Regions from separate parts of the Psychrobacter sp. NPDC077938 genome, predicted to be linked through region 1. Evidence: predicted binding sites of a transcription regulator. Region 1 holds the regulator's gene; each other region holds the start of a gene.
The links. The regulator PhoB, encoded in region 1, activates phosphate uptake and scavenging genes when phosphate is short. The targets are predictions, from matches to a motif close to TGTCATNAANCTGTCATAA.
Positions count from the first base shown of each region.

Region 2: the regulator PhoB is predicted to act here: its motif matches at 1,630-1,648, upstream of pstS (phosphate ABC transporter substrate-binding protein PstS).
Region 3: the regulator PhoB is predicted to act here: its motif matches at 6,083-6,101, upstream of ACIGBM_RS09690 (porin).

Region 1 is NZ_JBITUW010000006.1:194,222-205,420, reverse strand. Features, by position in the region: gene ACIGBM_RS11485 (polyprenyl synthetase family protein) at 1-837, opposite strand, end outside; gene fadB (fatty acid oxidation complex subunit alpha FadB) at 1,637-3,796, shown strand; gene fadA (acetyl-CoA C-acyltransferase FadA) at 4,027-5,199, shown strand; gene ACIGBM_RS11470 (isochorismatase family protein) at 5,485-6,060, shown strand; gene ACIGBM_RS11465 (HD family hydrolase) at 6,294-6,923, shown strand; gene asd (archaetidylserine decarboxylase) at 7,008-7,841, opposite strand; gene dtd (D-aminoacyl-tRNA deacylase) at 8,116-8,568, shown strand; gene phoB (phosphate regulon transcriptional regulator PhoB) at 8,681-9,385, shown strand; gene phoR (phosphate regulon sensor histidine kinase PhoR) at 9,444-10,535, shown strand; gene ACIGBM_RS11440 (M23 family metallopeptidase) at 10,643-11,199, opposite strand, start outside.
Region 2 is NZ_JBITUW010000001.1:654,255-665,453, reverse strand. Features, by position in the region: gene thiC (phosphomethylpyrimidine synthase ThiC) at 1-1,035, opposite strand, end outside; TPP riboswitch at 1,284-1,428, opposite strand; gene pstS (phosphate ABC transporter substrate-binding protein PstS) at 1,721-2,887, shown strand; gene pstC (phosphate ABC transporter permease subunit PstC) at 3,097-4,050, shown strand; gene pstA (phosphate ABC transporter permease PstA) at 4,112-5,017, shown strand; gene pstB (phosphate ABC transporter ATP-binding protein PstB) at 5,190-6,026, shown strand; gene phoU (phosphate signaling complex protein PhoU) at 6,146-6,928, shown strand; gene ACIGBM_RS02790 (oxidative damage protection protein) at 7,028-7,318, opposite strand; gene argH (argininosuccinate lyase) at 7,636-9,009, opposite strand; gene ACIGBM_RS02780 (histidine kinase) at 9,342-10,274, shown strand; gene ACIGBM_RS02775 (LytTR family DNA-binding domain-containing protein) at 10,604-11,199, shown strand, end outside.
Region 3 is NZ_JBITUW010000005.1:68,625-79,823, reverse strand. Features, by position in the region: gene ACIGBM_RS09715 (hypothetical protein) at 1-320, shown strand, start outside; gene ACIGBM_RS09710 (hypothetical protein) at 393-593, shown strand; gene ACIGBM_RS09705 (tRNA-(ms[2]io[6]A)-hydroxylase) at 771-1,583, opposite strand; gene ACIGBM_RS09700 (malate synthase G) at 2,135-4,333, shown strand; gene ACIGBM_RS09695 (porin) at 4,942-5,988, shown strand; gene ACIGBM_RS09690 (porin) at 6,236-7,357, shown strand; gene ACIGBM_RS09685 (CTP synthase) at 7,553-9,187, shown strand; gene kdsA (3-deoxy-8-phosphooctulonate synthase) at 9,403-10,278, shown strand; gene ACIGBM_RS09675 (hypothetical protein) at 10,306-10,563, shown strand; gene ACIGBM_RS09670 (heavy-metal-associated domain-containing protein) at 10,818-11,042, shown strand.

The DNA of each region.
Region 1 (11,199 bases):
ATCAGTCGTCATCGTGACGTCTAGTACATCGTCTTGAACTTGAAATGCCAGACCAATATGCTGCGCGCACTCTTGCAATGCCATGCGTTGTGGAGCCGTTGCACCAGCACAGATACCGCCCATGAGCATTGCCGCTTCAATCAACGCTCCTGTTTTATCACGATGGATGGCTTCCAAATCATCCTGCGCAATACTGGTACTGGCTTCGGCATTGAGGTCTAGCATTTGACCCGACACCATGCGTCTGGCGCGCGGCGCAAATATTGCCATAAGCTGACTTGCGATATTTGCATTAAATGGCGCAAAAGTTGGCATCTCCGCGGTTAGGACTTCAAAGGCTAGCGTCTGCAATACATCTCCTGCCAGTAGTGCCGTCGATTCATCAAAGGCGATATGCGCAGTCGGCTGCCCACGGCGCAGCTCATCATCATCCATACACGGCAGGTCATCATGCACCAATGAGTAGGTATGTAGCAGCTCTACCGCCAATGCAGCACGGCGCGACATATCGTAGTCTGAGTCGTTTTCTAGTAGTGCGTCTAGATCAGCATCAATGTCGTCATTAGGCTCGTCTGTACGTGCATTATTACTGCTATTAATACTGGCAAAAGCGCTGGCAACCATCAGTGGGCGTACCAATTTACCTTGTCCAGTCATGACATAGCGGCAAGCATCTACTAGCGGGCTAGGGAGCTTGGCATAATCAAACAACACCTCAATATCTTGCGCCAATTGCTCGCGCACAGCACCATGAAACTGCTCAGTGCTTTGAAAAGAGACAAAGTTAGAAGGGATGAAGCCAGTAGAGGTAGTGCTAGAAGTAAGGGAAACAGTCATAATCCAACCATTTATCAGGGATACAGTAAAACTTATTAGGGATAAGGAAAAAACGCTATTAGTGTAGCATGATAGGTCATATCGCTTATGTGACACACCGTATCAATTGATTGTTTTTTGCATTTTTCTACCGAAGTTTATTTAAAAGTAGAGCAATCTTAGCTGCAATATAACGACAAGATTTCGTTACCGATGGATGATGTCACTCTCTGGTTGAATATGTTCTGATAAAAGAGCAAGCTAAGCGGGGTGCATTAATCGTATCGCATCAACGGCCTATCATCTTTGAGGCGGTAGGCATGAAAATGAGCAACACGAAATAAATCTAAAATAACAATTCAGTATACATTTATTCACTAAAACACTTTTATCGTAAGGTAAATGCCTGTAAGTGATTTAAGAGTGACTTGCGAGTATGGTATTAGCTTGTGACAGTTAGGGGCATAATCCCCTACACTAATTGACGTGAAAATGGTCTGATGGTGACCCTACTGGGTTTTTTCTCAGGATGTTCAATCGTCGATACCGAGTGTTAGACCAAGTCTCAGTCAATATTTTGAACATCAGTACCTGCAACAGCAGTACATAAATGAAGCGTCATATGATGTCATGCAAGAGATGCAAAATACGTGCATCATGATGAACGCTGGATAATAAAGACATCTTCACTTGTGAGCTGGTTATATGTTTGTCTTTATAACATGACAAGCGCACAGTGCTATTACCCATTTTACTAACAGTAACTGGCTATTTATTTTAATTCAAAACGTAGCTTTCGTTATATAGAAAGGAGTTTCAAATGGTATACCAAGGAAATCGCATCACGGTGACAATGCTAGAGGATGGCATCGCCAACATGCAGTACAACGCCGAAAATGAGAGCGTGAACAAATTTGATGCCGAAACCAACAAGCAGTTCGGTGAAGCAGTTAGTGCGTTAGAAAAAGCCGACAACGTAAAAGGTCTTATCGTTACTTCAGCCAAAGGCGTGTTTATCGCTGGTGCTGATATCACAGAATTCGTCGGTTCTTTCAAAAAATCAGAAAGCGAGATCAAAGATTGGGTCGTTCATGTTAATGACGCTTTCAATCGTTTTGAAGACCTACCATTCCCTAAAGTTGCGGCTATCAATGGCGCGGCGATGGGCGGCGGTTGTGAAATGACTTTGGTTTGTGAATACCGTGTCATGAGTGACAAAGCCATCATCGGTCTGCCAGAAACTCAGCTAGGTATCTTCCCAGGTTTTGGCGGTACAGTTCGTAGTACGCGTATTATCGGTATCGATAACGCACTTGAGCTGATCGCGACTGGTAGCCCAAAGAAAGCATTGGCAGCATTGAAGCTAGGCTTGGTTGACGCGACTGTACCTGCTGACGACTTACAAGATGCAGCAATTGATCTAGTCAAAAAATGTATCTCAGGTGAGCTTGATTGGAAAGCAAAACGTGAAGAAAAACTGGCTCCAGTTAAGCTAAACCAACTTGAGCAAGCAATGGCGTTTAACAGTGCTAAAGGTGCTATTTTCGCTAAAGCCAATCCTAAGCAGTATCCAGCACCAGCGCTAGCAATCGAAGCCATTGAAAAACACGTTAACCTACCACGTGACAAAGCGATCGAAGTAGAAGCGGCTGGTTTTGCAAAAGCGGCTAAAACCCCACAAGCAGAAAGCTTGGTTGGTTTGTTCTTAAACGATCAATTGGTTAAAAAGTTAGCGAAACAGCATAGCAAATTAGCACATGAAATCAATGAAGCCGCCGTACTAGGTGCTGGCATCATGGGTGGCGGTATCGCTTATCAGGCAGCCAGCAAAGGCTTGCCAATCATCATGAAAGACATCAAGTCTGAGCAATTAGACCTTGGTATGGGTGAAGCCAGCAAGCTACTTGGCAAAATGGTTGATCGCGGCAAGATGACCCCAGCAAAAATGGGTGAAACCTTAAGCCGTATCCGTCCTACTTTGAACTATGGTGATTTTGCTGAGACTGATATCGTTATCGAAGCGGTCGTAGAAAATCCAAACGTGAAGCGTGCGGTACTTAAAGAAGTAGAAGGTCTAGTAAAAGACGACTGTATCCTAGCGTCAAACACCTCGACTATCTCTATTACGTTCCTAGCAGAAGCGCTTGAGCGTCCAGAAAACTTCGTTGGTATGCATTTCTTTAACCCAGTACACCGTATGCCATTGGTAGAAGTTATCCGCGGTGAGAAATCATCTGAAGAAGCCATCGCGACTACCGTTGCACTTGCTTCTAAAATGGGTAAAGTGCCAGTAGTGGTTAACGATTGCCCAGGTTTCTTAGTTAACCGTGTATTGTTCCCATACTTTGGCGCTTTTGACTTGCTACTGAAGCAAGGTGCTGACTTTGCTCATGTTGATAAAGTTATGGAAAAATTCGGCTGGCCGATGGGTCCTGCATACCTAATCGACGTAGTCGGTCTAGATACAGGTGTACATGGCGCAGCAGTGATGGCTGATGGTTTCCCTGATCGCATGAAGCCGGACTATAAAGGTGCTATCCAGCATCTATATGACAATGAGCGTCTGGGTCAGAAAAACGGTATCGGTTTCTATAAGTACGAAATGGACAAGCGCGGTAAGCCGAAGAAAGTTGCTGATGAAGCCACTTACGAGCTGCTAAAAGCCACGACCGATAGCGAAAAGCAAACGTTTGATGATCAAGCAATCATCGATCGCACTATGATTGCCTTCTGCAACGAAACCGTTCGCTGCCTAGAAGACAACATCGTAAGCACCCCAAGCGAGGCCGATATGGCGATGATTATGGGCGTAGGTTTCCCTCCATTCCGTGGTGGCCCATGCCGTTATGTCGACCAAATGGGTCTAGATAACTACTTGGCACTATGTGAAAAATACGCACATCTTGGCAAAGCTTATGAAGCGCCACAAAAGATTCGCGACATGGCAGCCGCAGGCGAGACTTTTTACGCAACAGCGTAATAGTCAGTCATTACTAGGATGAAGTGCAGTACGTTTGCTATTTTGCATGAAAGCAATTGAGACATGAACCGTCTCCAATAGCGAACGTACGATTATAGTTGGTTCGGTTTAACGCTAGTACGAGGGAATCAAGCACAAATGTACCTATTGTACTTTGAGCGGGATTGACAAGGTAATAGGCGTAAATTGGGCTGACTACACTGACAATAAAAATTGAAAAGGAATATGGTATGACAACTTTAAGTCCAAAAGATGTGGTCATCGTAGATGGCGTACGCTCGGCAATGGGCAAGACCAAAAACGGTATGTTCCGTCATGTACGTGCTGATAGCATGTCAGCGGAACTAGTACGTGCGCTAGTAGAACGTAATGACTTTGACACCAATGATATCGAAGACATTATCTGGGGTTGCGTCAACCAGACGCTAGAGCAAGGTTTGAACATCGGTCGTAACATCGGTTTGCTAGCTGGTATCCCAAAGACTGCTGGTGGCCAAACGGTTAACCGTCTATGTGGTTCTTCTATGCAGGCGCTACATACTGCTGCTGCACAAATCATGACCAACCAAGGTGATGTATTCATCATCGGTGGTGTTGAGCACATGGGTCACGTAGGCATGATGCACGGTGTTGATTTGAACCCTGCTGCTTCTAAGCATTATGCAAAAGCGTCAAACATGATGGGCTTGACTGCTGAAATGCTAGGTCGTATGAACAACATCACGCGTGAAGAGCAAGACGCGTTTGGTCTTGAGTCACATCGCCGTGCATGGGCAGCAACCACTGAAGGTCGTTTCGACAATGAAATCATCGGTATCGAAGGTCATGATGCTGCTGGTCGTCTGCAACTATGTACGGTTGATGAAGTGATTCGTCCAGACGCAACGATGGAGCAAATGCAAAAGCTACGTCCAGCGTTTGATCCAAAAGGCGGTACAGTAACAGCGGCAACCTCATCTGCATTATCCGACGGTGCTTCAGCGATGCTAGTAATGAGTGCACAAAAAGCCAAAGATCTAGGTCTAAAGCCACGTGCCCGTATTCGTAGTATGGCTGTTGCTGGTTGTGATGCCGCTATCATGGGTTATGGTCCTGTACCTGCTACCCAAAAAGCATTGAAGCGTGCTGGCATGAGCATCGATGACATGCAAACCATCGAGCTAAACGAAGCATTTGCTGCTCAAGGTCTATCAGTATTGAAAGGTCTAAACCTATCTGATAAGCAAGACATTGTTAACATCAACGGTGGTGCCATTGCTCTAGGTCATCCACTAGGATGTTCAGGTGCTCGTATCACAGTGACATTGCTAAACGCGATGGAGCAGTCAGATACTGAAATCGGTCTAGCGACCATGTGTATTGGTCTTGGCCAAGGTATCGCTACTATTATTGAGCGTGTTTAATCTTATTGATACAAACAAGTTTATTTGAACACTCAATAAACAGCTACTCGCTAACGGAAAACCTCTAGTCATAACGGCTAGAGGTTTTTTTATGGGTTAAATTAATAGTTAGCCAGTTAGTAAATCACAGAGTCGAAAAACACAGTATTACGGCGATTAAAAATTATCTCCATTGACGCATTCATGAAACTATGACTAAATAAGAGAAAGATGAACCATGGCACTGTTTATGATAATTCTAAAATAGTTTTTAGTTGCAACTGTCAGCCGTACAAGGAGTGTACTATGTCTACTATGATTAATGATCGCACCTATCGAATCGCTCGTGAGAATACCCAAGCGATGATTGTTGATGTGCAAGAGCGCTTAACGCCGCATATCTATGACCACGAAAATATCGTCAAAAAAACCGTTACCTTGATTAAAGGGCTGCAAGCGCTCAATATTCCAATCATGCTCAATGAACAATATAAAAAAGGCTTGGGCGATACCTTACCAGAGCTGCGCGACGTACTTGAAGGAGATAATGCCAAGAGCTTTGAAAAGGTTACCTTTAGTGCCTGCGATAATAATGATTCATGGCACCATCTAGCGCAGCAGAACCGTAGTACTGTTCTGCTTTTTGGTGCTGAAGCTCATGTCTGTATTATGCAGACGGCACTGGATTTATTGGATAATGGTATGCAGCCTGTCATTATTGGGGATGCGGTGGGTTCTCGTTTTCCTTATGACAAAAAGCAAGCAATTCGCCGTATTCGCCGTGCAGGTGGGGTGATTAGTACTGTCGAATCAATCTTATTTGAACTGTGCCGTAGCAGCGAAGATCCTGCGTTTAAAACCATTATTAATTTGATTAAGTAGGTGGTTAAGCTTTAGTTGCTTAAAGACTTGGATAAATGTCAATTTAACCATTTATCTTCTAATTTATAATAGATAGCGCTTGGTAAAATAAGCGCTATTTTTTTGATAACGGTAATAGTCTTTTAATCATTGCTAGATATCAAACTAACCATAATACCTTGAGCAATGAAATTTAAAATCGCCAGAAATTATAAGTATTAAAACCAATAACTAGAGAAAGCCAGAGAAAATCAATGTCGCAAGCCAGCTCTATATCACTCACTCATTCCGAATCTACTTCATCTATCGATATCGATGATGTCACTCACTTCTTATTGGAGTTAGATGCGCTCAAACGCGTGAATCGCCGCAGCTATGTGACACAGACCACTCGCAAAGAAAACTCTGCCGAACACTCTTGGCATTTAGCGATGGCCTGTTGGTCGATTGCTGAATTATTTGCGCTAGACGTCAATCATGAAAAGTTGCTGAAGATGGCATTAGTCCATGATTTGGGTGAGATTGATGCTGGAGATACTTTTTTGTATGCTGATACGCGTACTGATGCACACGTCGAAGAGCGTGCAGGCATTGCCAGATTGCAACGTGAGCGAGGCAATGGCATTAGTGATTTGAGTGAGGTTTGGGAAGCGCAAGAAACAGGAAGTAGCAAAGAGAGTCAGTTACTCAAAGTGGTCGATCGCTTATTGCCGTTTTTACTCAATCTAAATACCAACGGTAAAACGTGGATTGAGCTTGGCGTTACGCGCTCGCAAGTGGCGGATGCGCATGCATTTATCAAAGACAGCTTTCCTCCTATTCATGATTGGCTCTCACATAATATTGCATACGCAACTCAGAAAGGCTGGTTAATTGACGCGTAAGTCTGCATAAAAAAAGCCCAATTAAGCATGATAATTTACGCTTAACTGGGCTGATATTTTAAGTGCTTTTATACAAGCATGTTATTAAGCGTTTGCCATTCCTAGCAATTGACCCATTTGCACGACGCTATTGGCTTGCATACCATCTAGCCAGTCAGCCTTTGCTGCTTTTGGTAATACTACGATAGCCGTTGAGCCTAGATAGAAGCGTCCGAGCTCTTCGCCTGCTGCAAACTGCATATCATGATCAGACTCGAATATGTCGTCAGTACGAGCAATCTTGCCTGTCGCGACGGTTTCGATACCAGCGACAATCATAGCACCAACCATCACAACAGCTGCTTTGCCATACTTGGTATCAAACATACAGACCAGACGTTCATTACGCGCAAACAAGTCTGGCACGTTAGCCGCCGTAGTATTGTTGACCGAAAACAGGGTGCCAGGCACATAGCGAGTCTTGGTCAATGTGCCAGTAAACGGCATATGCACACGGTGATAATTGCTAGGTGCTAAGTAGATAGTTGCAAAACTACCATCAGCGAAATAACTGCCATCTTCACTATCAGCAAGTAATTGGCCGACATCATAGTGACGACCTTTTGCCTGTAGTAGTTTGTGGTCTTCGATTTGTCCTAGCTGAGAGATAATACCGTCTGCAGGGCTCACGATACCATTTGCAGTGGCGTCGATAGTACGAGCATCTTCTTTTAACTCGCGGGTAAAAAAGTCATTAAAACTTTCATAAGCGTTGAGGCTTTGGCGTTCGTACTCGTCTAAGCTGATATTATAAGCTTTGGCGAAGCTACGGATAAAGGTGCGTTTGACATAAGGATGACGACTGGCGGCCAAACGTCCAGCGACTTTACTGAGCTTTTGCTGCGGCACAAGCTGTTGTAAGGTGGTAAATACATTCATAATAAGGCTACCAAAATAAGGTGTAATGTAATAGGGGCGTGTTGGAAATTCGACCATGGCACTGACAGTGGATAAAATTGCGCCATACTACGTTGTAAATCTAGATAAGGCATGAGCATTATCGTCGTTTTACACCTTGTCTGGAACAGTTTTAGCGATCCGCAGTACCTATTTGTGAATATCAAACACGCCCTAATAATAGTTAAGTTAATGACGGTATTTTATCATGGACAGCATATTATTGTATGGCCATAATCTGTTAAGGAATTAGTAAATGAAAGCACTCATACAACGGGTGAAGCAGGCTAGTGTGGTCGTCGATCAGCAGTGTATTGGCGAGATTGAACATGGGGTGTTGGCATATATTGGCTTAGGGCACGAAGACGATTTTGCCACTGCCCAGCGTATGATTGACAAAATACTGACTTATCGCATTTTTGAAAATGACGATGATCCGGCCAAATTTGGTAAACTGGATAAAAACGTTCAGCAGGTTGCTGGTGGGTTGCTTTTAGTTTCACAATTTACCCTAATGGCAAAAACAGACAAAGGGCGCCGACCAGACTTTGGTGGAGCGATGGCACCTGCTGCGGCGCAAGCGTTATTTGAAAAACTGGTCGACTATGCCAAAACGAAACACCCGAACGTGGCAACTGGTCAGTTTGGTGCTGATATGCAAGTGTCGAGCGTCAATGATGGGCCGCTTAATTTTTTACTAGAAATCTGATTTTAGAGTGTCATCAAGCTGTCATAATTAATCCGTTTAATAGGTAGAGACTGGTGAGTATATATCGCCTTTTTACATGCTAGATTTTGTCCGCTAACACCGAGAATGTCCTATGTATAATGAGCAAATTTTGATTGTTGAAGATGAGCCTGCGATTCGTGAAATGGTTGTCATGACGCTAGAGATGGCTGGGTTTGATAGCTTGCAAGCGGCTGACGTATCAGAGGCGCATCAGCAAGTGGTCGATCATAGACCGTCACTGATACTGTTAGATTGGATGTTGCCGGGTGACAAGAGCGGTGTGGATTTTTGTCGTATGCTCAAAAACGATGAGCTACTCTCTGAAATACCAGTCATTATGCTAACAGCAAAAAGTGAAGAAGACAGTAAGGTGCATGGTCTTGATGCAGGCGCAGATGATTATATGACCAAGCCTTTTTCGACTCGTGAGCTGATTTCTAGAATCAAAGCCGTACTACGCCGCAGTAGCGCGATGAGCAGCGACAAACCTATCGAAATTGGACAGTTAAGTCTAGATACTAAGAGTCAGCGCGTGACAGCTGCAGGTAAAATCGTTGATGTTGGGCCCACAGAGTATCGTCTATTGGCATTTTTTATGAGTCACCCTGAGCGCGCCTATACACGCACGCAGCTGCTCGATCAGGTATGGGGCGGCAATGTATATATCGAAGACCGAACCATTGATGTGCATATCAAACGTCTACGTAAATTACTGCGACCTTATGACTGTGATACATTGATACAGACGGTACGTGGAACAGGCTACCGATTTTCTAGCCTGATTGAGCCAAGTTAATCTTGTACAAATAATGCCGCAGCAATATTGAGGCAGCGGATAGTGGTAAGGATAAAAAATGGACAAGATAGCGCCAGCACAAAGTGAGCAATCAGCTCTACTAGAGCAAATATCTACTCAAAGTACAGCGGAGCAACTCAAAAAAATCGGCAGTGCACTACGAGCCCTGCGTGATGCAGTGATTTTGCTCAATAATACTGACGGTTTAGAGTGGTGGAATCAGGCAGCACAAGACTTATTGCTGCTACAGCCAGAGGACAAAGGTCAAAATATTTTTGACTTTATTACTGTACCTGAGTTCCGCCAGTACTATGAAGGTACAACGATACCCAACGATGGCGTCCATATAGAATCATGGCGAGATCCTAGTCGCTACTTAAAGTGCGAATTGACCCCTTTTGGCGATGAAAAATTGCTGTTTGTATATGACGTGACTCGCCTGCGGCACTTAGAGCAAATGCGTCAGGATTTTGTGGCGAATGTCTCGCATGAGCTTAGAACACCGTTAACTGTGATGATGGGCTATCTGGAAAATTTCTCCGATCAGCCAGATATGCCGCCGCAATGGCGTCGCGGTTTTGAGCTGATGACCCAGCAAACTGCCCGTATGAACAGAATTGTGAACGACTTGCTGCTACTGTCTAAGATCGAAATCGAAGAGTCACACGAGCTGCATTATATAGATATGACTAAGCTACTGACCAATATCTACGACGATGCACAGGCCTACAATCAAGCGTACAAACATATTATTCATTTGCATATAGATACGTATGATGGGCTGTACGGATCAGAGATGTACTTGAATAGTGCGCTATCCAATTTGGTAATCAATGCAATCAAATATACACCAAAGGGTGGCAATATTACTATTAGCTGGACAAGGACGTCTGATGGCTGCCGTTTCGCGGTCGAAGATGATGGGATCGGTATTGCGTCAGAGCATATCGCCCGTTTGACAGAGCGTTTCTATCGTATCGACAAAGGTCGTAGCCGTGCGACAGGTGGTACGGGGTTGGGATTAGCGATTGTAAAACACGTGTTGCACCAGCACGAAGCGCAATTGCAAATCGATTCAGTAGAAGGGGAAGGGTCGACATTCAGTGTGGTATTTCCCTCAAACTATGTCAGATCCGTCACAGCCAATTAATATGATTTCTAGTCTGTATTAGCGTTCGTTTTTCGGCTTCAGTTTTGTGATTAATATAAACCTAGCATGACTTCAAATTAGGATAACGACATACTTTTCTATATTCGTTAATCCTTTTGCAAAAGCGGATAAGGGTTGACCGCACTGCCATTAATATAGATACCATAATGTACATGTGTCGGTGTACCTTTTGCATTACCGCTATCACCTACATAACCTATCACATCGCCCTGATTGACCCAGTCATTGGGGGAGATGTCAGCATAGTCTTCTAGATGAGCGTAGTAATGTCCTGCGCCACCAGGCCCTACCACCACGACTACGCGTCCACCCAAGGTGTTTTCACCAACCTTGCTTACTACGCCTTGCGTGGTCGACTGCACGGGAGTGTTGCGCGGCGCAAAGATATCGATACCTTCGTGGGAGCGGCCTTGACTACGTGCCGCGCCCCAAGTGTCTGTCAGGTTTCGTTCTGGTAGTGGACTGGGCAAGCTGTTTTCGGTCGGCAGTTCTTGTTGCAATAGACTCAATTGTTGCCATTTGGCAACCACAAATGACTGCGTTTGTTGACTTATACTGGGTAGTAGCTTATCGAAGACAAATAACAGTGCTAGCAATACAACAGCCTTAATCAATAGGCTTATTAAACGACTGAAAAAAGAAG
Region 2 (11,199 bases), on a different contig from region 1:
GTCTTCAGCGACGCCATCGACTTTTTCTAGTGCTTGATAAATCGGTACGGTACCAATCGGCACAGGAGAGTTACGGATTAGCCATTCACGGGTTTCATGAATGTGATTGCCTGTTGACAAGTCCATAATGGTATCCGCACCCCAACGCGTGGCCCACGTCATTTTGGACACTTCTTCATCGATAGATGAACCTAACGCTGAGTTACCGATATTGGCATTAATTTTCACCAAGAAATTGCGCCCGATGATCATCGGCTCAGACTCAGGGTGGTTAATGTTGTTTGGGATAATAGCGCGTCCAGCCGCCACTTCATCACGAACAAATTCAGGGGTGATGATTTGAGGCGTATTGGCACCGAAGCTCTCGCCATCATGTTGACGCATATCGGTCAGTTCATGCTGCTTTTGCGTTTCGCGTATGGCGATATATTCCATCTCAGGAGTGATGATGCCACGGCGTGCATAGTACATTTGCGTGACGTTCTGTCCTGCTTTGGCGCGACGTGGTTTATCAATATGAGCAAATCTAAGGTTGGCAGTGCTGATATCGCGAGCACGTGCTTGTCCGTATGAGCTAGATAAGCCGCTTAATTGCTCGGTATCATTGCGTTCTGCGATCCAGTTCTCACGCAACTTTGGCAATCCACGTGTGAGGTCGATATCGATATTAGGGTCGGTATATACACCTGAGGTGTCATACACATAAAACGGTGGATTATGCTCACCGTCTTTATCTCCAGTACCGCCAACAGGCGTATCAGCCAAGCTGATTTCACGCATCGGTACTTGGATGTCAGGTCTTGAGCCTTCGATATAGACTTTTCTTGAGGCAGGTAAAATACGGTGCAAGTCGCGCGCATCTTCTTCGAAACGGGCATCACTTGCGGCACGGTGAGCAGGGGTTTTTAGCGCATCTGCTTTTTTATCTGCTTTGACGTTAGTCGTGTCAGCAGCATTTGAAGCAAGCGTTGAGTTGTCGGCTGGGTTATGCGTTTGGGCTTTCGGTGCAATTGAGGTGGTGTCTGCAGTAGTCATATGCTGTCCTAGCGTGTTGGTTTTTGAATAAAATCAACACCGCCAGTATCTGCGGGGGTAGGCATCCATCATTTAGACAAATTTATATTATGAACCCACAACTTCGACCAAAAAATATCGTCGCGCATGGTGGTCATCAAATATTGGGCGCAGCTTTATATCCTCTCTTCTTATCTGGCTATGCATCACGCATATTAAGACAGTAGTGACGATAAAAATGTATTTCTACGCGCCCTTTGTCATAAATAACAAAGTGCTTAAGACTTCCCTGCGTCGGTACTAACCGCATCAGGTTCGGCGGGTGATCTCTCAGCGAATGTATCAAGGCGACTACTTTAATAAAACAAGTTTAATAAAGTGAGCCAAAAATACACCGCACCCCGAGTCTGTCAGTGTTGTAAATCAGCCTTCATACTAACAAAATTCTGTACCAACGGCTAATGGTATTTGGATACAAATATTCTGTGTCAAACACACGGTTCAATATTTTCGTGAATAATTTTTTGAGTGTTAATAAATGAAGATGCTTAGTATTGCTAGGTTGTAGACAAATTATTCAAATATTATGTAAAGCGAATGAAGGATTCTAGAAGTTGTCATTAAACTGTCATAAAGATTTGGCAAGATAACACGCATATCACAAGCAATGCTTTTTTATACCGTTGTTAAACTTCAGGAGTCCTACATGCGTTATTCGTTATTAGCAGTGGCCGTCAGTTGTACATTAATGCTTACGGCGTGTAATAAGTCAACAGAGACGGCGGAGCCAACTGCTGATACTAGCAGTAGCGCTGTGACAACAGCTGAAACAACCTCTCAGACAGCATCTTCTGCTACGTCAGATTTTAAATCTGCTGAAAATATCGCTATGAATATTACAGGTGCAGGAGCGTCGTTCCCGCAGCCTATCTATGCGAAATGGTCATATGACTACAATGCTGCTACCGGCGGCCAAGTCAACTATCAGTCGATTGGCTCATCTGGTGGTATCAAACAAATCCAGTCAAAAACAGTAGATTTTGGTGCTTCTGATGCCCCAATGACGCCTGAAGAGTTAGACGAAGCAGGTTTGATTCAGTTCCCAACAGTCATCGGTGGTGTTGTACCAATTGTCAACATCGACGGTGTTGAGCCTGGTGCACTAAAGCTAGACGGCACAACGTTGGCTGATATCTATTTGGGTAAGATTAGCAACTGGAATGACCCTGCGATTAAGGCGATGAACCCAGATTTGACCTTGCCAGATGCCGCAATCACAACAGTATTCCGCTCAGATGGTTCAGGTACGACTTTCAACTTCACTGATTATCTTGCCAAGGTTTCACCAGACTGGAAAGACACTGTTGGCGTTGATAAAACTGTCAAGTGGCCGACCTCTGCGACTGGTGCAGGCGGTAAAGGTAACGAAGGCGTCTCAAGCTACGTAAACCGCATGAAAAACTCTATCGGTTATGTTGAGTATGCTTACGCTAAGCAAAATAAGATGTCACATACTGCGCTGAAAAACGCAGCTGGTAACATCGTACAGCCATCTGCTGAGACGTTTGCTGCGGCAGGTGATATCGATTGGTCACAACAAGAAGGCTTTTATAAAGTCATCACTAACTCTGAAACTGACCAAGCATGGCCTATCGCTGCTGCGACCTTTATCTTGGTACATAAGCAACCAGAAAATCCTCAGCAAGTCGCTGGCGTGTTGAACTTCTTTGACTGGGCTTATACCCAAGGTGATGACAGCGCCATGGAACTAGACTACGTACCATTCTCTGACACGGCAGTGGCCTTGTTCAAAGAGAAGTGGAACGAGGTGAAAGGTAGCGATGGACAGCCTGTCTACAAGCCAGCTCAGTAATTTGTTTCTGCTAAATACGATTTAGCAACTGACAAGTTATCCTCTCGAATAATTATTCTCCGGTAGTTGTTTGAGAGGTTTTAACACAGCAAATTTGATGAATATATCTCGAGAAATATGCTTACTCATACCGTTTAAGTTTGTTGTGTTAAAACCTGATATACCTCTTTTTAATATTTCGATTCATCCCATTCAATGCTGAGACACTTATGACAGACTTAAGGTCCCAACTGGCTAAACAAAAACGTTACGACGCTTTATTTGTTAACTCTACCAAAGCGTTTGCCATACTCGTCCTCCTATCTTTAGGGGGCATTTTGGTGTCTCTAATTGTTGGAGCATGGCCGAGTATTCAAGAGTTTGGTTTGGGATTTTATACCAGCAATAACTGGGATACAGTCGCCAATGAATACGGGGCATTAGCGCCTATTTACGGTACCTTAGTCACCTCATTTATCGCTATTATTATCGCGGTTCCAGTCAGTTTCGGTATCGCGATATTTTTAACCGAGATGTGCCCTAAGTTCCTCAAAAAGCCACTTGGTATCGCCATTGAGTTGTTGGCTGGTATCCCATCTATCATTTATGGTATGTGGGGATTGTTCGTATTTGCGCCGTTCTTTGGTGATCACATTCAGCCATGGTTTATTGAGCACGTCGGCCCTTTGCCCATTATCGGTAAACTGTTTGCAGGTGCGCCTATGGGACTGGGTATGTTTACCGCCTCCCTAGTGCTTGCCATTATGATCATACCGTTCATCGCTGCCACCATGCGCGATGTTTTCTCTGTCGTACCAGACTTACTGAAAGAGTCAGCATATGGCATGGGCGCGACGACTTGGGAAGTCATGTTCAAGATTATCCTACCTTATACCAAAGCTGGTGTCGTTGGTGGCGTAATTTTGGGTCTTGGTCGTGCATTGGGTGAGACCATGGCAGTTACTTTCTTGATTGGTAATGCGTTTAATATCAGTCCAAGCCTATTCACTTCTGGCGTGACGATTACCTCGGCCTTGGCCAATGAGTTTGCTGAAGCGTCAAGTGAACTACATCTTGCGTCTTTACTACATCTAGGCTTAATCTTATTTGTCATCACCTTCATTGTGCTGTCTTTAGCAAAACTGATGCTCATGCGCATGGATCACAAAGCAGGTAATCGATAAGTCTGTTACCGATTTATTGAACCTTGATAGATATTGATAAAAGATATGGGAAATAAATATTATGCCTGCTAACAATGCGATCAATGCACCACTACCTACTAAGCCAAACGGCGCTACCCGCTACAATCAAAGCCTGTATAACAAGCGTCGTTTGACCAATAAACTAGGTTTAGGCTTTGCGATGTCAGCGATGGTTTTTGGCTTATTTTGGTTGTCATGGATTTTGGTGACTTTGTTTGTTGAAGGCTTCCAAGGCATGGTGCAGTTGCCAATCTTTACCGCTGATACGCCGCCACCGATGAGTGCGGGCGGCTTACGTAATGCTATTGTTGGTTCGGTCATGCTAGCGTTTTCAGGCTTGTTTATCGGTGCACCTATTGGTCTTATGACCGGTATTTATTTATCTGAGTTTTCTAAAGGCAGTATGCTTGGCAAGGTCACACGCTTCTTAAATGATATTCTATTGTCAGCGCCATCGATTGTCATCGGTCTATTTATCTACGCACTGATGGTAAAAGGTCAAAGTTTCTCTGGTTGGGCAGGCGCGTTGGCATTGGCATTGATTGTTATTCCAGTGGTCGTGCGTACGACAGAAAACATGCTGAATCTGGTACCTAATAGTCTACGTGAAGCGGCCTATGCACTCGGTACTCCTAAATGGAAACTGGTCACTCAGGTTACGGTAAAAGCTGCACGAGCGGGACTGACCACAGGTGTGCTATTGGCTTTTGCTCGAATCACTGGTGAGACAGCACCGTTACTATTTACCGCACTTAACAATCAATACTTCAGTACAGATATGGGTCAGCCTATTGCTAACTTACCCAATACCATTTACCAGTTTGCGATGAGTCCTTATGATAACTGGCATACATTGGCTTGGGCTGCAGCACTACTTATCACCGCGTCTGTCCTAGTGTTGAATATTTTGGCAAGATTTATCGGTGGTAGAGGTCAGCCCAAATAAGGGCTGAGAGCAGACCAGACCGTAGCACGCTACACGCTAAGCATTTACTTAAACTTATATGAAATTAATTGAGCTAGGTTGAAATATTATGAATGATGTCCTAAGCAACGTCCGTACGAACACGACTGCTGACAACTTTAATACGGCAACAGGCAGCCTATTAAATAGACCCATGTCTACTAGCGCCCAAGCTCAGCAACCAAACACTGCTGATTTTAATAAGCAAACGATTCAAGATATTCCTAAGAATATGCCTGCTGCCAAAATGGAAGTTCGAGATCTAAACTTCTATTACGATGATTTTCAGGCATTAAAAAACATCAATATCGATATCGCCGATAAAAAAGTGACCGCTTTTATTGGTCCTTCAGGTTGTGGTAAGTCTACGCTACTACGTACCTTTAATCGTATGTACGATCTATATCCAGGTATGCGTGCAGAGGGCAACATCAATTTAGACGGCAAAAACATCTTGGGTAAAGACATCGATGTGAACTTACTGCGTGCACAAGTTGGTATGGTTTTTCAGAAGCCAACGCCATTTCCGATGTCAATCTATGACAATGTCGCCTTTGGCGTACGACTGTATGAAAAATTAAGCAAAGACGAGCTGGATCATCGTGTAGAGTGGGCTTTGAAAAAATCAGCGCTATGGCCAGAAGTGAAAGACAAGCTAAAAGCATCAGGACTGTCGTTATCAGGTGGTCAGCAGCAGCGTCTGTGTATCGCCCGTAGTGTAGCGACCAAGCCTGAAGTACTGTTGCTTGATGAGCCGACATCAGCACTGGATCCTATCTCGACGGGTGCTATCGAAGATTTGATCGAAGATCTGAAAAACGACTATACCATCGCTATCGTCACTCACAATATGCAGCAAGCGGCACGCGTATCTGACTATACGGTCTATATGTATCTAGGCGATATGATTGAGATGGGTGAGACCGATCAGATATTCACCAAACCTACCCAAACCGCGACAGAAGACTATATTACAGGTCGTTATGGCTAACGTTGATTGAGATTGAAATCGGTACAAACAGACAAAGCTGATTAGCATGTCATAAGCCGACTTTCTAACTTTACAAGCACACTGCGCTATTAAAATATAGATTCTAGGGAATACCTCTCATGCAAAGTGATAAGCATATCTCCAAAAGTTTCGACCAAGATCTTGATGAAGCCATCCGTTTATTTTTATTCATGGGTGATAGCGCGGCTAACCAAGTGGCCAAAGCTATTCATGCTCTGATCGATAAAGATGAAACACTGGCACAAGAAGTCATCGATATGGACTTCGATATCAATCGAATGGAAGTCGAGCTCGACGAGCACATTTTATTATTGGTCGCCAAGCGCCAGCCAGCTGCCAGTGATTTGCGCTTAGTCATGTCGATCAGTAAAGGTGTGGTTGATTTGGAACGTATCGGCGATGAAGCGGTAAAAATTGCGCGAATGGCCAGTAAAATTGCGGCAGAAGGTAAATCAGCATACGGTTACGCTGAAGTTCAGCATCTGAGCAATCAAGTTCGTCTGATGCTAAACAACTCGCTAGAAGCTTTTAGTCAATCGAATGCGGAGCAAGCGTTTGAAGTGATGCGTAATGATAGCGCGGTCAATACCGAATATCAGTCAGCCATTCGTGCCTTGATGACCTATATTATGGAAGACTCGCGCCACGTATCAAAAGTCATCAATATCATGTGGATATTACGATCGCTTGAGCGTATCGGTGACCATGCACAAAATGTCGCAGAGCTAGTCATTAACTATATCAGTGGGCAGGACGTGCGACATTCAGACTATGCGATGGTCGAAAAAGCGGTGCAAGAAGCCAATGACCGATTGGCTGCTCGTCAAGTTAGTACATTGCCAGCCAATGAGCTTGAAACGTCAGATAGTGATGAAGGCTGATAAGAAAGACATTGATTTTCATCTTATAATAAAAAACGCGCTATAGTAAGCGCGTTTTTTTATAACTACTAAATGTACCTAGTAGAAGGTAAGTAAATTCTAACTTTCTGGTGTCCAACCTTGTGCGCGCTCATAGTCTTCGTTGTCTAAGAACTTATCACGCTGCTCTGTTAAAAACTTTTTAGCAGCAGGATCCATCATGCTTAGATGATTCTCATTAATAAGCATCGTTTGATGCTCAAGCCATTCTTTCCACGCCTTTTCCGATACGGTCTCTTGCAGCTCTTGACCTTTTTTATTAGGGAAGGGTGGATGCGGCATCTTTGGCAAATCTTGCTTATATTTACGGCAAAACACAGTATTTGCTTGAGGGTTAAAAGTCTCAGTCATAAGGCATTCCTTATTCATTATATTAAGTGATTAAGTCAAATATCATATGAGTCTATGATAACGGTCTTGGTAGATTTAGCAAAGGGTACTAATGTATATCGTTAGACCTCTATCTATTTGTTATAAAGCCTTTAGTAGTTGTTGTATGACAAGTACTAACTATGTTTGACCTTTTTATTAAGATTTTCAAAGCTAGTGATATTTTGAAAATGACATTGGCCAAACCAGTAGAGGTCATAAGACAAATAAAAACACCCGCATAAGTAGCGGGTGTTAAGTTTAAATTAGCAAGTTGGCTGTTATTTGCAAATTAATGATTAAGCAAAGGCTTTTAAGCGGGCACGGCCATTAACCACCGCTTGCTTGACTTGGTTTGGCGCAGTGCCACCCAAATGGTCACGAGCTGCTAATGAGCCTTCTAGCGTTAGATAATCAAAGACATCCTCACCGATAGCATCGCTAAATTGCTGTAGCTGTGCCAATGATAAATCACTTAGATCAACACCTTCTTTGATGCCTAAAGCAACAGCATTACCAACCACTTCATGGGCATCACGGAATGCCACGCCTTGACGTACTAAGTAATCTGCCAAGTCAGTTGCAGTTGCATAGCCTTTCATCGTAGCAGCACGCATGCTTTCTTTGTTTGGTGTGATATTCGGTAGCATATCAGCAAAGGCAAGCAGCGAACCTGTCAAAGTATCAACGCAATCAAATAAAGGCTCTTTGTCTTCTTGGTTGTCTTTGTTGTAGGCGAGCGGCTGGCTCTTCATTAGGCTAAGCAAAGTCATCAACTGACCAAAGACACGTGCCGCTTTACCGCGTACCAACTCAGGTACGTCAGGATTTTTCTTTTGCGGCATGATCGATGAGCCCGTACAGAAGCGATCTGGTATCTGCACGAAATTAAATTGCGCTGACATCCAAAGAATAATCTCTTCGCTCATACGCGACATATGCATCATCAAGATAGAAGCCGCTGAAGTAAACTCAATCGCAAAATCACGGTCTGAAACAGCATCGAGTGAGTTTTGACAGATACCTTCAAAACCTAGTAGTTCGGCAGTGATGGTACGATCGATTGGGAAAGTCGTACCAGCAAGCGCTGCGCTACCAAGTGGCATCTGATTGATACGGCGACGTGCATCGACAAGACGCTCAGTATCGCGATACAACATCTCAAACCAAGCCATCACGTGATGCCCAAAGCTAACAGGCTGTGCTGTTTGCAAATGAGTAAAGCCTGGCATGATAGTATCAGTATGTTGCTCAGCCAAATCAAGTAGACCACTTTGCAAACGTACTAATAACTCAATAATATTATCAGTCTCTTCGCGCAACCATAGGCGAATGTCTGTGGCTACCTGATCGTTACGGCTACGACCAGTGTGTAGCTTTTTACCAACGGCGCCTATAATGTCAGTCAAACGTGACTCGACGTTCATATGCACGTCTTCAAGGGCGATCGACCAGTTAAACTCACCCGCCTCAATCTCACGCAATACTTGCTGCAGGCCATCGATAATGGTGGCAACTTCATCAGCAGTTAAAATATCACATTCTTTTAGCATCGTTGCATGAGCAATCGAGCCTTGAATATCGTGACGAGCAAAGCGTTGGTCAAAGCCTACAGAGGCAGTAAAGGCGGCAACGAAGCTATCTGTCGCTTCACTGAAGCGCCCGCCCCACATTTGTTGGCCTTGGCTACTAGCAGGCGTAGTCTGCGTTGTGGTACTTGTTATAGGAGCATCTGTGCTAAAATCAGAGTCAGATGAACTTTTACTTGATTCAGGATTACTAGGTTTTGAAGAATTGGCGTTCATATCGTTACAAGACAAGTCAAAAGAATAAGAACTCGAGTATAGCAAATGATGAGGTTGCCTTACTAGCTACACGCTTAGAGTTTTTTATTCCTAAACTCATGGAAATCATGAGGCCTTGGCAGTGGCTGACATATATCTTTTTTTGGTCCTTGTTCCTAACGGTAATGGAGCGCCATAGCTTAGCCACTTGGTCAGATTTCATGATTCAGTTTCTACGTAGTTTCATTCAAAACGCTCTAACAGTTATTCCCTCACTGTATTTAGTTGACTACCTACGCCCTGCATTTAAAAATGCCAGTATTCTTAGCGTAAGTATGCGAATAGTGCTGTTACTGATGTTTGCTGCTGCAGTTTCGATGGCGTTAGTAACGTTGTCTATGATTAATTTCGGTTGGCTAGCATATGATAGTCGCACGTTTGTAGTAAATATTGTGCTTAATACAGTGTTATCTGGCGGTTTTACAACTGTGTTTCTGTTATATTTTTTGCGTAGCTACCGTGAGCTTAATGCGCTTAAGTTGTCCTTTGAATATAAATTGACTGCGCAAAATGATCTAATAAAAGCCCGTACGGCCCCGCACTTTTTCTTTAATACTATCAATACACTTGTATCTCTGATTGAATCGAACCCGCCTAAAGCCGCTGACTTATTACAGCACGTCTCTGCACTATTCCGTGCTAGTTTTAGTGGTACACGCGAGATTAGCTTTGAAGAAGAGGTCGATCTTTGTGAGCATTATTTGGCAATCGAATCTAGTCGTTTAGCAGACAAGCTCGAAGTCAATTGGAAGCTACCTGAAGAAGATATCATGTATGACATGGTTATCACTGCGCTGACGCTACAGAGCGTGCTAGAGAAAATACTCCTCAATGTGGTAGAGATGACCACAGAAACTATCTGCATTAATATCGAAGTCACGTGGGAACAACACCAAGTCAAAATCATGATTGATGTTGCGCTTCCCAAAAAGACACTAATTATCAACCATGACTTGCGCCAACATATGAATTTCTATATTCAAGCTGATCGTTTGCGCGCCCATTTTGGACAAAGTGCTGATATCCAGAGCTCAGTAGCCAGTACGCAGATTATCACCATCATCGACTATCCTCTACAAGACGTCGGTTTATAACTTACTGTTCTTTATTAGCTTTCTCCATTTTTTCAACTCTTAAAAGCCTATGTGGCATACTTATTGCATAACCATGCATAGGTATCACAATTTGTATTTGATAAATAATGATTACGAATCAGTAATATCATAACTACCGTGAAACACAATTACACCATATAAAATCTACCTATAGCAGGAGTATATTGTCCGCTATAAAAACTGGTAGTTTTCGTCAGAACTTTATTAAATAATTTAGATTTTATATTCTAAGTGATTGATAATGAGTGCTAATATAGCCGTAATACTATTGAAAAAAATATTAAGTATGTCCTTGGATGGGAGTTTGCATGCGTATCGTAGTTTGTGATGATGAGCCCCTAGCGCGTGAGCGCTTGGTGAGAATTGTACAGGAGTCAGGCCATGAGGTAGTTGCTCAGGCCACAACAGGTGCAGAAGCTATCGTCGCTGTAAAAACCCAGCAGCCAGATATTATATTATTAGATATCCGAATGCCTGAAATGGACGGAGTACGCTGTGCTCAAGAACTTGCCAAACTTGAGCATCCACCAGCGATTATATTTGTGACGGCATACGACCATTATGCGATCGCAGCATTAAAAGCCAATGCAATTGGCTACTTGTTGAAACCTGCAAACAAAGATGAGCTACTAGAAGCTTTAAACAAAGCAAAGAACCTAAATGCCGCTCAACTAAACGAAATTCGCAAGCTTGAAGATCCGACAGCACGTCCAATACGTGAACATATCGCTGCTCGTACACATCGCGGTGTTGAACTGATTAAGCTAAAAGATATCTACTATTTTGCAGCAGATCAAAAATACGTCAAAGTGCGTCACAAAGATGGCATGGTATTGATTGATGAAACGCTAAAAGAATTAGAGCAAGAGTTTGATGATCGTCTGTTCCGAGTACATCGCAATGC
Region 3 (11,199 bases), on a different contig from region 1:
CCAAAGACTCAGCAATAGACAAGACAAAGGTACTAGGAACTGACGATCATAGTGCAATTGAAAAAAATACCACTGAGAACAAAGGGACCGATACTTTTGATGAATCTGTAGTCGACTCAGAACACGTAAATGATAATGACAATCCAGCGCGCCAACCAGATCGTCGTGATCAAGAAGGTAGCACCGCGTTTGATGACAATATCAATGAAGATACTGTCGGTAGTGCAGCACCTAAGAGCGAAGGTATTAATGATTTAAATCGTTATGCCAACATTGATAACGCACAAACCCGTATCTTAAATCCTGATGAAAAAGATTAGATAGGTTTAAATTTCGACAGATCTATAGTGTTTCTTGGGTTAGACGAGTAATTATCATAATAGGGAGTACCAATGAATAACTCACATAATGAAAGCGTCAACAACGATCATAAACTAAAAGATGCAGATGATAATAATGGTATTGTCCCTGATGATGCATTACAAAAGGTAAATCCAGCTGCAGCAGAAAAGGCTACGGAAGACCATGATCCGCATAACGTCGCTAAGAGTAACAAACAGTATGATAGTCCATTGATGGAAGATAAAAAGTAAGAATTAACTATATCAATAGCTATTAGTATTTGTACATAAATATGCATTTGTATATAGATAAAAAGGCACTGTGTTTGGGAAGAGTATATAACTCGTATCAAACACAGTGCCTTTATTGCTTCCTACATTTTTACTTTCTACATTATATAGGTATTAGGTTTAGGTAAAGCGTGGGCCTTATGCAGGTGTACCACTGTGAAAACGTAGCTCAGCATCTGGGCTACTGATTAATTCAGCTTCTACCTCTTTAAAGAAAGCGACTCGCTCATCGATATTCTCGTCCGATAATGATTGAGCAAGCGCGAGATAATCCTCGAAATGACGACTCTCTGACTTCAGTAGATAACGATAATATTTTGCCAAACGCTCATCATCGATGACTTCGGCCAACGCTGCAAAACGCTCACAAGAGCGCGCCTCAATAAATGCCCCGATTATCAATACATCGACCATCGCTGCTGGCTCGTAAGTGCGTTTGTGCTTCAACATACCCTTAGCATAGCGTCCAGCACTCAGATATTTCCACTCTTGGCCGCGCTCATTCATGATACCCAGTACTTGCTCGTAGTGCAGCATCTCTTCACGTATTAGCTGTGCCAGTTTACGTTGCAAATCATACGAGAACTCATAACGAAATATCAAATTCATCGCAGTACCAGCGGCCTTTTTTTCGCAGTTGGCATGGTCTTGAATGATCATAGGTAGGTTTTCAATCGCGGCATTTACCCAAGATTGCGTGGTTCGAGCCCCTAAGAAATTATAAACAGGAGATAAGTCTACCTTTATAGGAGTACGTAGATGCGTAATATCGACACTGTCTTCTTCAGGCAGCTCTTTTTCAGACAGCTCTTCTTCGATTAGATCTGTTTCGGCACTATTATTTACAGTTTGAGAAACATTTTCTTCGACAGATTTTTTCTCGATACTATCGTTATTTATAGTATTTGATGTTGATTGTAATGTTGCGAGGTCTTGTTGATTGATAGTCATAGTCTAAGAAAGCTTTATTTATGAATGGTAATACCAGTAATTATATCGTTAGTCTGACCTAGATACGATGCTAAATAACTGACAGTCATCAATAAGTGTTTATTAATAGATAACGGTTAAGCATAATTAAAGGTATTAATGATTACTTACTGTTTATATTGGTTTTGCTGCATCTATCTCCCAGATGATGATTATAGCTCCTAGAGTAAGCCACTCATACATTATCATTATCAAACAGCCTAAGTATTTACTTAGTGAATGGTGTTTCCTTGTTAATTTTATTATTTGATAGTAGGATGAGATTTTGCTCTTTAAGCATTTCGTTTTACTTTTATGATTCACTATTAGTAAAGAGTAAACCTGACATTAATAAGTTACCTTTTATTAGAACATTAAATTTGTAGATATATCTTCGTAGAAAAATTAGAGAATCAAAGATTCCATAACGAATGAGATATGAACGTTTAAAACCTCACAAGATTAAAAACTCTTAAACAGTTACTGTCACAACTCAGTATTAGTACCCCTCACGAACAGATAAGGATAACAATATGAGCCAGTCTTCTAACACCAATCGTATTCAAAAAGGCAGTCTTGCCATCGATCAGCAGTTATATGACTTTATTGAAAACGAAGTACTACCGAAAGTCGGTGTGGATTCAGACGATTATTGGTCAGGTTTCGAAAAAGTTATTAAAGAATTTACCCCGCGCAATAAAGCGTTGCTTGCAACTCGTGACAAGATTCAAGCGCAGATTGACCAGTGGCACCTAGATAATCCTGCAAAAGATGGCGAAATAGATTATCCAGCTTATAAGACATTTCTACAAGAGATTGGTTATTTGCTACCGGAAGGTGAAGCATTTACGGTTGATACCAAAAACGTCGATGACGAAATCGCACACATCGCAGGGCCGCAGCTAGTCGTACCAGTTCGTAATGCTCGTTATGCGCTCAACGCGACCAATGCACGTTGGGGTAGCTTATATGATGCCTTGTATGGCACCGATGTAATTAGTGATGAGAATGGTCAAAAGGCGACTGGTAGCTATAATCCTACTCGCGGCGCTGCTGTTGTCGCGTATGCCAAAGCGTTCTTAGATGAGCACTTTACACTAGCATCCGGCTCTTACAATGATGTGACTGGCTTTAAAGTAGTCGATGGCAAGCTTGAGGTCGTACAAGGTGATAGCAGTACCGAGCTAAAAGATACGGCTAAGTTTGTTGGCTTTGTTGGTGAAACTGAATCTCCTACAGGTGTACTATTAAAGAACAACGGCTTGCATGCTGAGATTCAAATCGATAGTAGTCATCCAGTGGGTAAAGACGATCCAGCAAACATCAAAGATGTACTGCTTGAGTCGGCTATGACAGCCATTCAGGATTGTGAAGATTCAGTCGCTGCGGTAGATGCAGAAGAAAAAGTCGAAGTCTATCGTAACTGGCTTGGCTTAATGAATAGCGACTTACAAGAAACCTTTGAAAAAGGTGGCAAAACGCGTACACGTAAGCAAAACCCAGATCGTGAATATAATACACCAGATGGAGGCAAGCTGATCTTGCCAGGTCGTTCGCTATTATTAATCCGTAACGTCGGTCACTTAATGCAGAATCCTGCTATTTTGGTTGATTTAGGCGAAGGACAAGAGCAAATATTTGAAGGTTTAATGGATGGCTTAATCACGCCACTATTATCACTTAATGATATCAAAGGTAAAAACAAGCTATCAAACTCACGTCAAGGCTCAATGTATATCGTGAAGCCAAAGATGCATGGCCCTGAAGAAGTTAAAATGGCCAATGACTTATTTAATGCATCAGAGGATCTATTAGGTCTAGAACGCAATACGCTCAAAATCGGCATCATGGATGAAGAACGCCGTATGACGGTCAACTTAAAAGAAGCAATCCGCCAAGCCAAAGAGCGCGTTATCTTCATTAACACAGGTTTCTTAGATCGTACTGGTGATGAGATGCATACCAGCATGAATGCAGGTCCATTTGTACCAAAAGGCGAGATGAAATCGCAAGCATGGCAGCCTGCTTACGAGCAGTGGAACGTCGATATCGGTCTAGAGACAGGCCTACAAGGTCGTGCGCAAATCGGTAAGGGTATGTGGGCTAAGCCTGATGAAATGAAAGAGATGATGGATACTAAAGCCGCTCATCCTAAGTCTGGTGCCAGCACTGCATGGGTACCATCACCAACGGGCGCTACCTTGCATAGCATACACTATCATCAAGTAAGCGTAGCTGATGTACAAGACACGCTAAAATCACGCGAGCGTGCTAGCTTGGATGATATCTTGACCATTCCATTAGCAAAAAATACCGACTGGACTGATGAAGAGAAGCAGCAAGAGCTTGAAAACAATGCTCAAGGCATCTTGGGTTATGTCGTACGCTGGGTAAATCAAGGCGTTGGTTGCTCCAAGGTGCCTGATATCAACGATGTCGGTCTCATGGAAGATCGTGCTACTTTGCGTATTTCAAGCCAACATATTGCTAACTGGTTGCATCATGGCGTGGTTAGCGAGCAGCAAGTGATGGATACGATGAAACGCATGGCCAAGGTCGTCGATGAGCAGAATGCAGGCGATGATGACTATCAATCAATGGCAGATAGCTTTGATAGCTCTTATGCATTCAAAGCCGCCTGTGATTTAGTCTTCAAAGGACGCGCACAGCCTAGTGGTTATACTGAGCCATTGTTGCATCAAGCACGTTTGGATCTTAAAGCAAACGCTTAGAACAATAGACTAAATATGACAGGTATTTGAGCATACTTGATAAGCAAGTATGCCAGTCAGTCTTGCTCGTTTGTAACTAATAAATGTGTCAAAAATAAGTCATGAACTGTTTTATAAGCGCTATTTTTGATCAATAAATAGCGCTCTTTTTTGGCATATTACTTAGTATCTATTACGTGTGTTTAAGACTATTAGTAACGGTATTAACCAATATTATTCGTATCTAATTGAGTAAATAGAAGTTTTTTCACAATCGTTCAAATATAAGAAACCATCTGTTATTCGATAACGCGTGTATCGAAAAAGCAAAAAAATATGTTGCAAATTATGTCAAAGTTGTTATGCTTGTATTCGAAGTATGAGTTTGGTAACGGATGTTACGCACGGAGCAATAAAGACCAAACGTTACATGGCAGTTGCGTTGTTTAATCCCAGTCATGTGTGTCATGGTTTTTTACCTTACTGTAATAGAAATTCGCCACACTTGTTTCTGACTAATCTCGGTAGCCAGTTACACATTATATCTTTGAGGATTTGTGACGATACCATTATGGGCGCCAGCTAATAATAGCTTGCTCATTACTACAATTGTAAAGTGGAGATACCCCATGAAAAAACTACTTTTAGCTACAGCAATCGCAGCCCTATCTGTATCTGCAGCCAATGCAGCACCTACCGTTTATGGTAAAGCTTTCGTTACTGCTGACTATGTAAATGCTGAGCGTGATGGCGACAATGATCTATATGACGTAGATAGCGATTCAGTACAAATCAACTCAAACATTTCACGCCTTGGTTTCAAAGGTTCTGAAGCGATGACTGCTAACACTGATGTTATTTATCAGTTAGAGTATGGCATTGCTATCGATGGTACTGATGACAACATCGGCTTCAAAAGCCGTGATACTTATCTTGGTCTAAACAACAAAGACTTTGGTCAGTTCCGTTTTGGTCGTAACTACTCAGTAACTGACTACATCAACAACGTGACTGTTACTGAAGGCTACTGGGACAACCTAGGTGTTAGTAACCTTGATATGGAAGGCGATGTACTTGATGCTGTAACTATGGCTGATGGCGGTCGTGTAAACAACTCTGTCGTATGGATTGCACCTAAATATAACGGTTTGCCTTTAGAGCTTGCTCTTCAATACGGTGCTGACGAATCATTTGTTTCTGACAGTGATGACCGTGACAGTGGCTATGGTGCTTCTTTAATGTTTGACCAAGGTACTGGCTTCACTGCTGGTGTTGCTTACGAAAAAGACATGAGCCAAACTGGTGACCTTTTACGTGGTAGTGCTACTGTTGATCTAGGTAAATACATGGCTGCACCAGTTATGCTAGGTGCTATGTATCAAGTAGCTGATTTCGATGACGGTGCTAAAGACGAAAAAGGTCTAATCGTAAGCGCTGAAATGGGTCTAAACAACTTTGCTCGTCCAGCCTCTGTATATGTACAGTATAACGGTACTGAAAACTTAGCTGGTGTTAACAACCGTGATTCAGATCAAGTGGTTGTAGGTGGCAAATATAACTTCAAAGACAACATGATTGCTCATGCTTATATTGGTAACAACTCTGCTGAAGATAAAGATACTAATACTGATCTTGATGTATTCGCATTGGGTGGCGGTCTAGAATACTTATTCTAATATCACACTTAAGTAGAATATATAAAAAACTCATCCTTCGGGGTGAGTTTTTTTATGCGATAAAGAATGATAACGGCTATGTAAACTTTGGTTTTTTCATCTTACTGTAATATTTGCTTGGTAAAGTTATGTCTAAGCAGTTCTTATGGCTCGCTATATATATGGTTCCGAAGGTGTAAGACCTTGCCATTATATATCTAACGATCTTAGATCATTTATCACTCAAATCGTAAAGTGGAGATATCCTTTGAAAAAATTACTTTTAGCTTCAGCAATTGCAATGCTATCAGTTTCTACTGTTCAAGCAGCCCCAACTGTCTATGGTAAGGCATTTGTGACTGCTAACTATGTAAATGCTGAGCTTGACCGCCAGTCGATGGATTTGCCAAACGATGCTATCAATGTCAACGAAGACAACAGCTCGGTACAAGTTAGCTCACACTCTTCACGTTTAGGATTCAAAGGATCTGAGGCAATAACTGCTAATACAGACGTCATCTACCAATTAGAGTACGGTATCAAAATCGATGACAGTGGCAGTGACAATATTGGTTTCAAAAGCCGAGATACTTATCTGGGTCTAAAGAATAAAAACTTTGGTCAATTCCGATTCGGTCGTAACTACTCAGTTTCTGATTATGTCAACAACGTGACTGTAAATGAAGGATACTGGGATAACATTGGTTCGAGCTCTTTAGGTAGTAGCAATACACTAACTGAAGCACTTACCTTGACTGATGGTGAGCGTATCAATAACTCAATCGTGTGGATTGCACCTAAATATAACGATTTACCAGTAGAGCTTGCACTACAATACGGCGCTGATGAGTCTTTTGTTTCTGATAGTAGTGATCGCGATAGTGGCTTCGGTGCTTCGTTGATGTTCGATCCGGGCACTGGTTTTACCGCAGGTGTTGGATATGACAAAGATATGAGTGTCACAGGTGAGATTCTACGCGGTAGTGCTAGTGTCGACCTAGGTAAATACATGGCTTATCCAGTGAAGCTAGGCGCGCTATACCAACAAGTAGATTTTGATGACTCAAACGATGAAGAGAAAGGTTTGGTCGTCAGTGCTGAAATGGGTCTAACCAACTTCTCACGTCCAGCTTCTGTTTATCTACAGTATGATAAGACTGAGAACTTAGCAGGTCTAGGCGGCAATGATTCAGACCAAATCGTATTGGGCGGTAAGTATAAATTCAAAGACAATATGATTGCACATGCTTATATCGGTAAAAACTCTGCAGATTTAGAAAATGGTCTCCTAGTAGTCAGAGACTACGATGACAATACTTCTGAAGAAGTCGTTGCACGCGGGGATGCGGATGTATTCGCTATCGGCGGCGGTTTAGAATACAAATTCTAAATTAGATTGTCTTATAAGTTATTTAAAAAAACTCATCCTTCGGGGTGAGTTTTTTGTTGTGTAGCGTTTTAATAATAGAAAAATGTTTGCTACCAGCACGAAAATATAAGAGTTTCAGACAGTTTGCATTTTTGCCCTATATTTTATGGCGTATTTTTAGTAAAATCCTTCTTTACCAATTACCGACAGAGTACTATGACCAAGTTTATATTCGTGACCGGTGGGGTAGTGTCCTCACTAGGAAAAGGTATCACCGCAGCTTCTCTTGCAGCGGTCTTAGAAGCACGTGGCGTGACTGTCACGATGACCAAAATGGATCCGTATATTAACGTCGATCCAGGTACAATGAGCCCGTTTCAGCATGGTGAAGTATTCGTCACTGAAGATGGCGCAGAGACCGATTTAGATTTGGGTTATTACGAGCGCTTCTTGCGTCACTCAAAAATGAGTAAGAGTAATAACTTTACCAGTGGCCGTATTTATCAGAACGTGTTGAATAAAGAACGCCGTGGTGAATATCTAGGCGGTACTGTACAGGTTATTCCACATATTACTGATGAAATCAAAAACAAAATCCTTGCCAGTGGCGAAGGGTATGATATCGCTATTATCGAAATTGGCGGTACGGTTGGTGATATCGAATCACTTCCGTTTATGGAAGCCGTACGTCAGATGCAAGTAGAGCTTGGCCGTAATAGAGCCATGCTAATGCATCTTACTTTAGTACCGTATATTGCTAGTGCGGGTGAGACCAAAACTAAGCCAACACAGCATTCAGTAAAAGAGCTGCGCTCTATTGGCCTACAGCCTGATATCCTAATTTGCCGCTCTGACCATCATATCTCACAAGACAACCGTCGTAAGATTGCGCTATTTACCAACGTTGAAGAGCGTGCGGTAATCATGTGTGAAGATGCACAAAGTATCTATCAAATCCCGCGCACATTACACGAGCAGGATCTTGATGATCTAATCTGTGAGCGTTTCGGTCTTGACGTACCTGAAGCTGATTTGAGCGATTGGGACAAAGTGGTTGAAGCTCAGTTGAATCCAGAAGGAACAGTGACTGTTGCGATGGTTGGCAAATATGTTGAGCTTCCAGATGCTTATAAGTCTATTAACGAAGCATTGCTACATGCTGGTATCACTCATAAAGTAGACGTGAAGATTGACTATATCGATGCTGAACGTCTAGAAGATGACGATACTTTACTTGCGCAGCTAAACGATGCTGATGCTGTCTTAGTACCAGGTGGTTTCGGTGAGCGCGGTACGATGGGTAAAATAAAAGCCATCACTTATGCTCGTGAAAACAACGTCCCATATTTAGGCATTTGTCTTGGTATGCAGTTGGCTGTGATTGAGTATGCACGTAACGTACTTAACATTAACGCCAACTCTTCTGAGTTTGATCGTAAAACAGCTGAGCCTATCATTGGTCTGATCACTGAGTGGTTAGATGAGCGCGGCGAGCTACAGATTCGTAGTGATGATTCAGACCTTGGTGGCACGATGCGTCTGGGCGCACAGCAAGCAGAGCTAGTTTCTGGCAGTAAGCTAAGCCAAATTTATGGTGCAAGCAATATCACTGAGCGTCATCGCCATCGCTATGAGATGAATAACCGTTATATCGAGCCGCTAGAGCAAGCAGGTATGACCATCTCTGGTTATTCTGCCAAGCAGCACTTGGTAGAGTCGGTTGAGATTTCTGAGCATCCATGGTTTGTTGCTGTACAGTTCCATCCAGAGTTCACTAGCTCACCACGTGGTGGTCACCCATTGTTTAATAGTTTTGTAAAAGCGGCTAAGAACCACAACGAAGCAAAATAGTTCTCAAAATGTAATGTAAAGTGAAAGCGTTTATTATAAAAAAGACTGATCTTCGGATTGGTCTTTTTTTTGCTTAGTTCAACTTGCTAGTAGTTATTAACGAGTCAACATCCTCATTAATGATGTCTAATTACGCTTGCATACTTTTTTTAATCAGCCTATCGGTTACAATATGCGATAGAGATATTAATAACAAAATAAGAGGTAATGGCTTCATGGACAACTTATTGACCGCACAATCACATATCACGCTCAACACTCCTAACAACGATACGATTAACATTGGTAACGACCAGCCTTTTGTATTATTCGGTGGTATGAATGTTTTAGAGTCTAAAGAATTGGCATTTGAGATTGCTGAGCAGTATGTTGATATCTGCCAGCGCTTGGGTATCGGCTATGTTTTTAAAGCGAGCTTTGATAAAGCCAACCGCTCAAGTTTGCATTCGTATCGTGGGCCTGGTTTAGAGCAAGGTATCGATTGGTTAGGTCAGATCAAAGAAAAGTTCCAAGTACCGATTATCACTGATGTGCATGAACCACATCAAGCAGCACCAGTCGCTGAAGTGGCTGATATTATTCAGCTACCTGCATTTTTGTCACGTCAGACGGATCTAGTGCATGCGATGGCAAAAACAGATGCCATTATTAATATCAAAAAGGCGCAGTTTTTGGCCCCTCATGAGATGCGTCATATCGTCAATAAGTGCCTAGAAGGTGGTAATGATAAATTGATACTTTGTGAGCGTGGTAGTGCTTTTGGCTATAATAATCTGGTCGTGGATATGCTTGGTTTTGATACCATGAAGCAGATGGATATACCGGTATTCTTTGACGTGACGCATAGCTTACAACAGCCAGGTGCACGTAGTGATAGTGCTGGTGGACGCCGTGAGCAGATTACAACGCTTGCCCGTGCAGGTATGGCTACAGGGTTGGCAGGGTTGTTTTTAGAAGCGCATCCAAACCCAGAAACTGCAAAATGTGATGGTCCATGTGCGCTGCGTATGAGCCAACTAGAGCCGTTCTTACGTCAGCTTAAGCAAATTGATGATTTGGTCAAAGGTTTTGAAGTATTGGATACTCATTGATACGGTACGTAATAAGAGGGCTATACAATGGCAATTCAGATGGCGCAAGTAAGCATCGAAAATATCGATGATGCAGAGGGCTTAGATAGCGTAGTGACTGTGCTTAAGAATATCTCAGGCGTGACGGCTATTAATTTGGATCCTAAGCATAATGTCGCAACGGTAAGCTATGATGATACAGATACTAGTATCCATGCCTTAACAGCAGCGATTAGTATGGTGGACTATGTGACTCAGCCATTTCCGATTGATTCACCGCAGAACCCGCACCATAACAATTTATAATTACAAATAGCGATTGCTATAAATTTGTCGATGCGCTCTTTTGCATTTTTATTGATAATTTCCTGTCTTGTTAATAGCATCTCGTTAATAAAGCAACAACCAAACGGTCTTGTTGTCGAGGATAATAGGGCTTATGCTTATTTAATGTAGCTTTGATAGTTGCTCTTACTTTGATAACTTAAAAAACATCAAAGTAAGCATTAACAGAATCACTATTAGAGTTGCTCATTACTAATAAAAATAAGGAGCCTAATATGGCAGATCAAACACGTATTATTAAAATTGACGGTATGACTTGTGGCGGATGCGTAGCAAGCGTACATACGGCAACAGCCGATATTGATGGATTAGAGACTATTACTGTTGACCTCGCTGATAACCTAGCGACGATAACCTTTGACGATAGCAAAACCAGTGCAGAGGCTATTGCTTCAGTTATTGACGATGCGGGATTTGAGGCGACAGTTGCTAACTCATAAATCTCATCTTCTATGTAAAGAACCAGCTAACATGTTATTACAAGCATGATAGCTGGTTTTTTAATGATTAACGATTATGAGTATTTAGCATTGATACATTGCTACTTTGTCTAAAATACTCATACTGAATACGATATAACCTAATTGCTTTATTTGA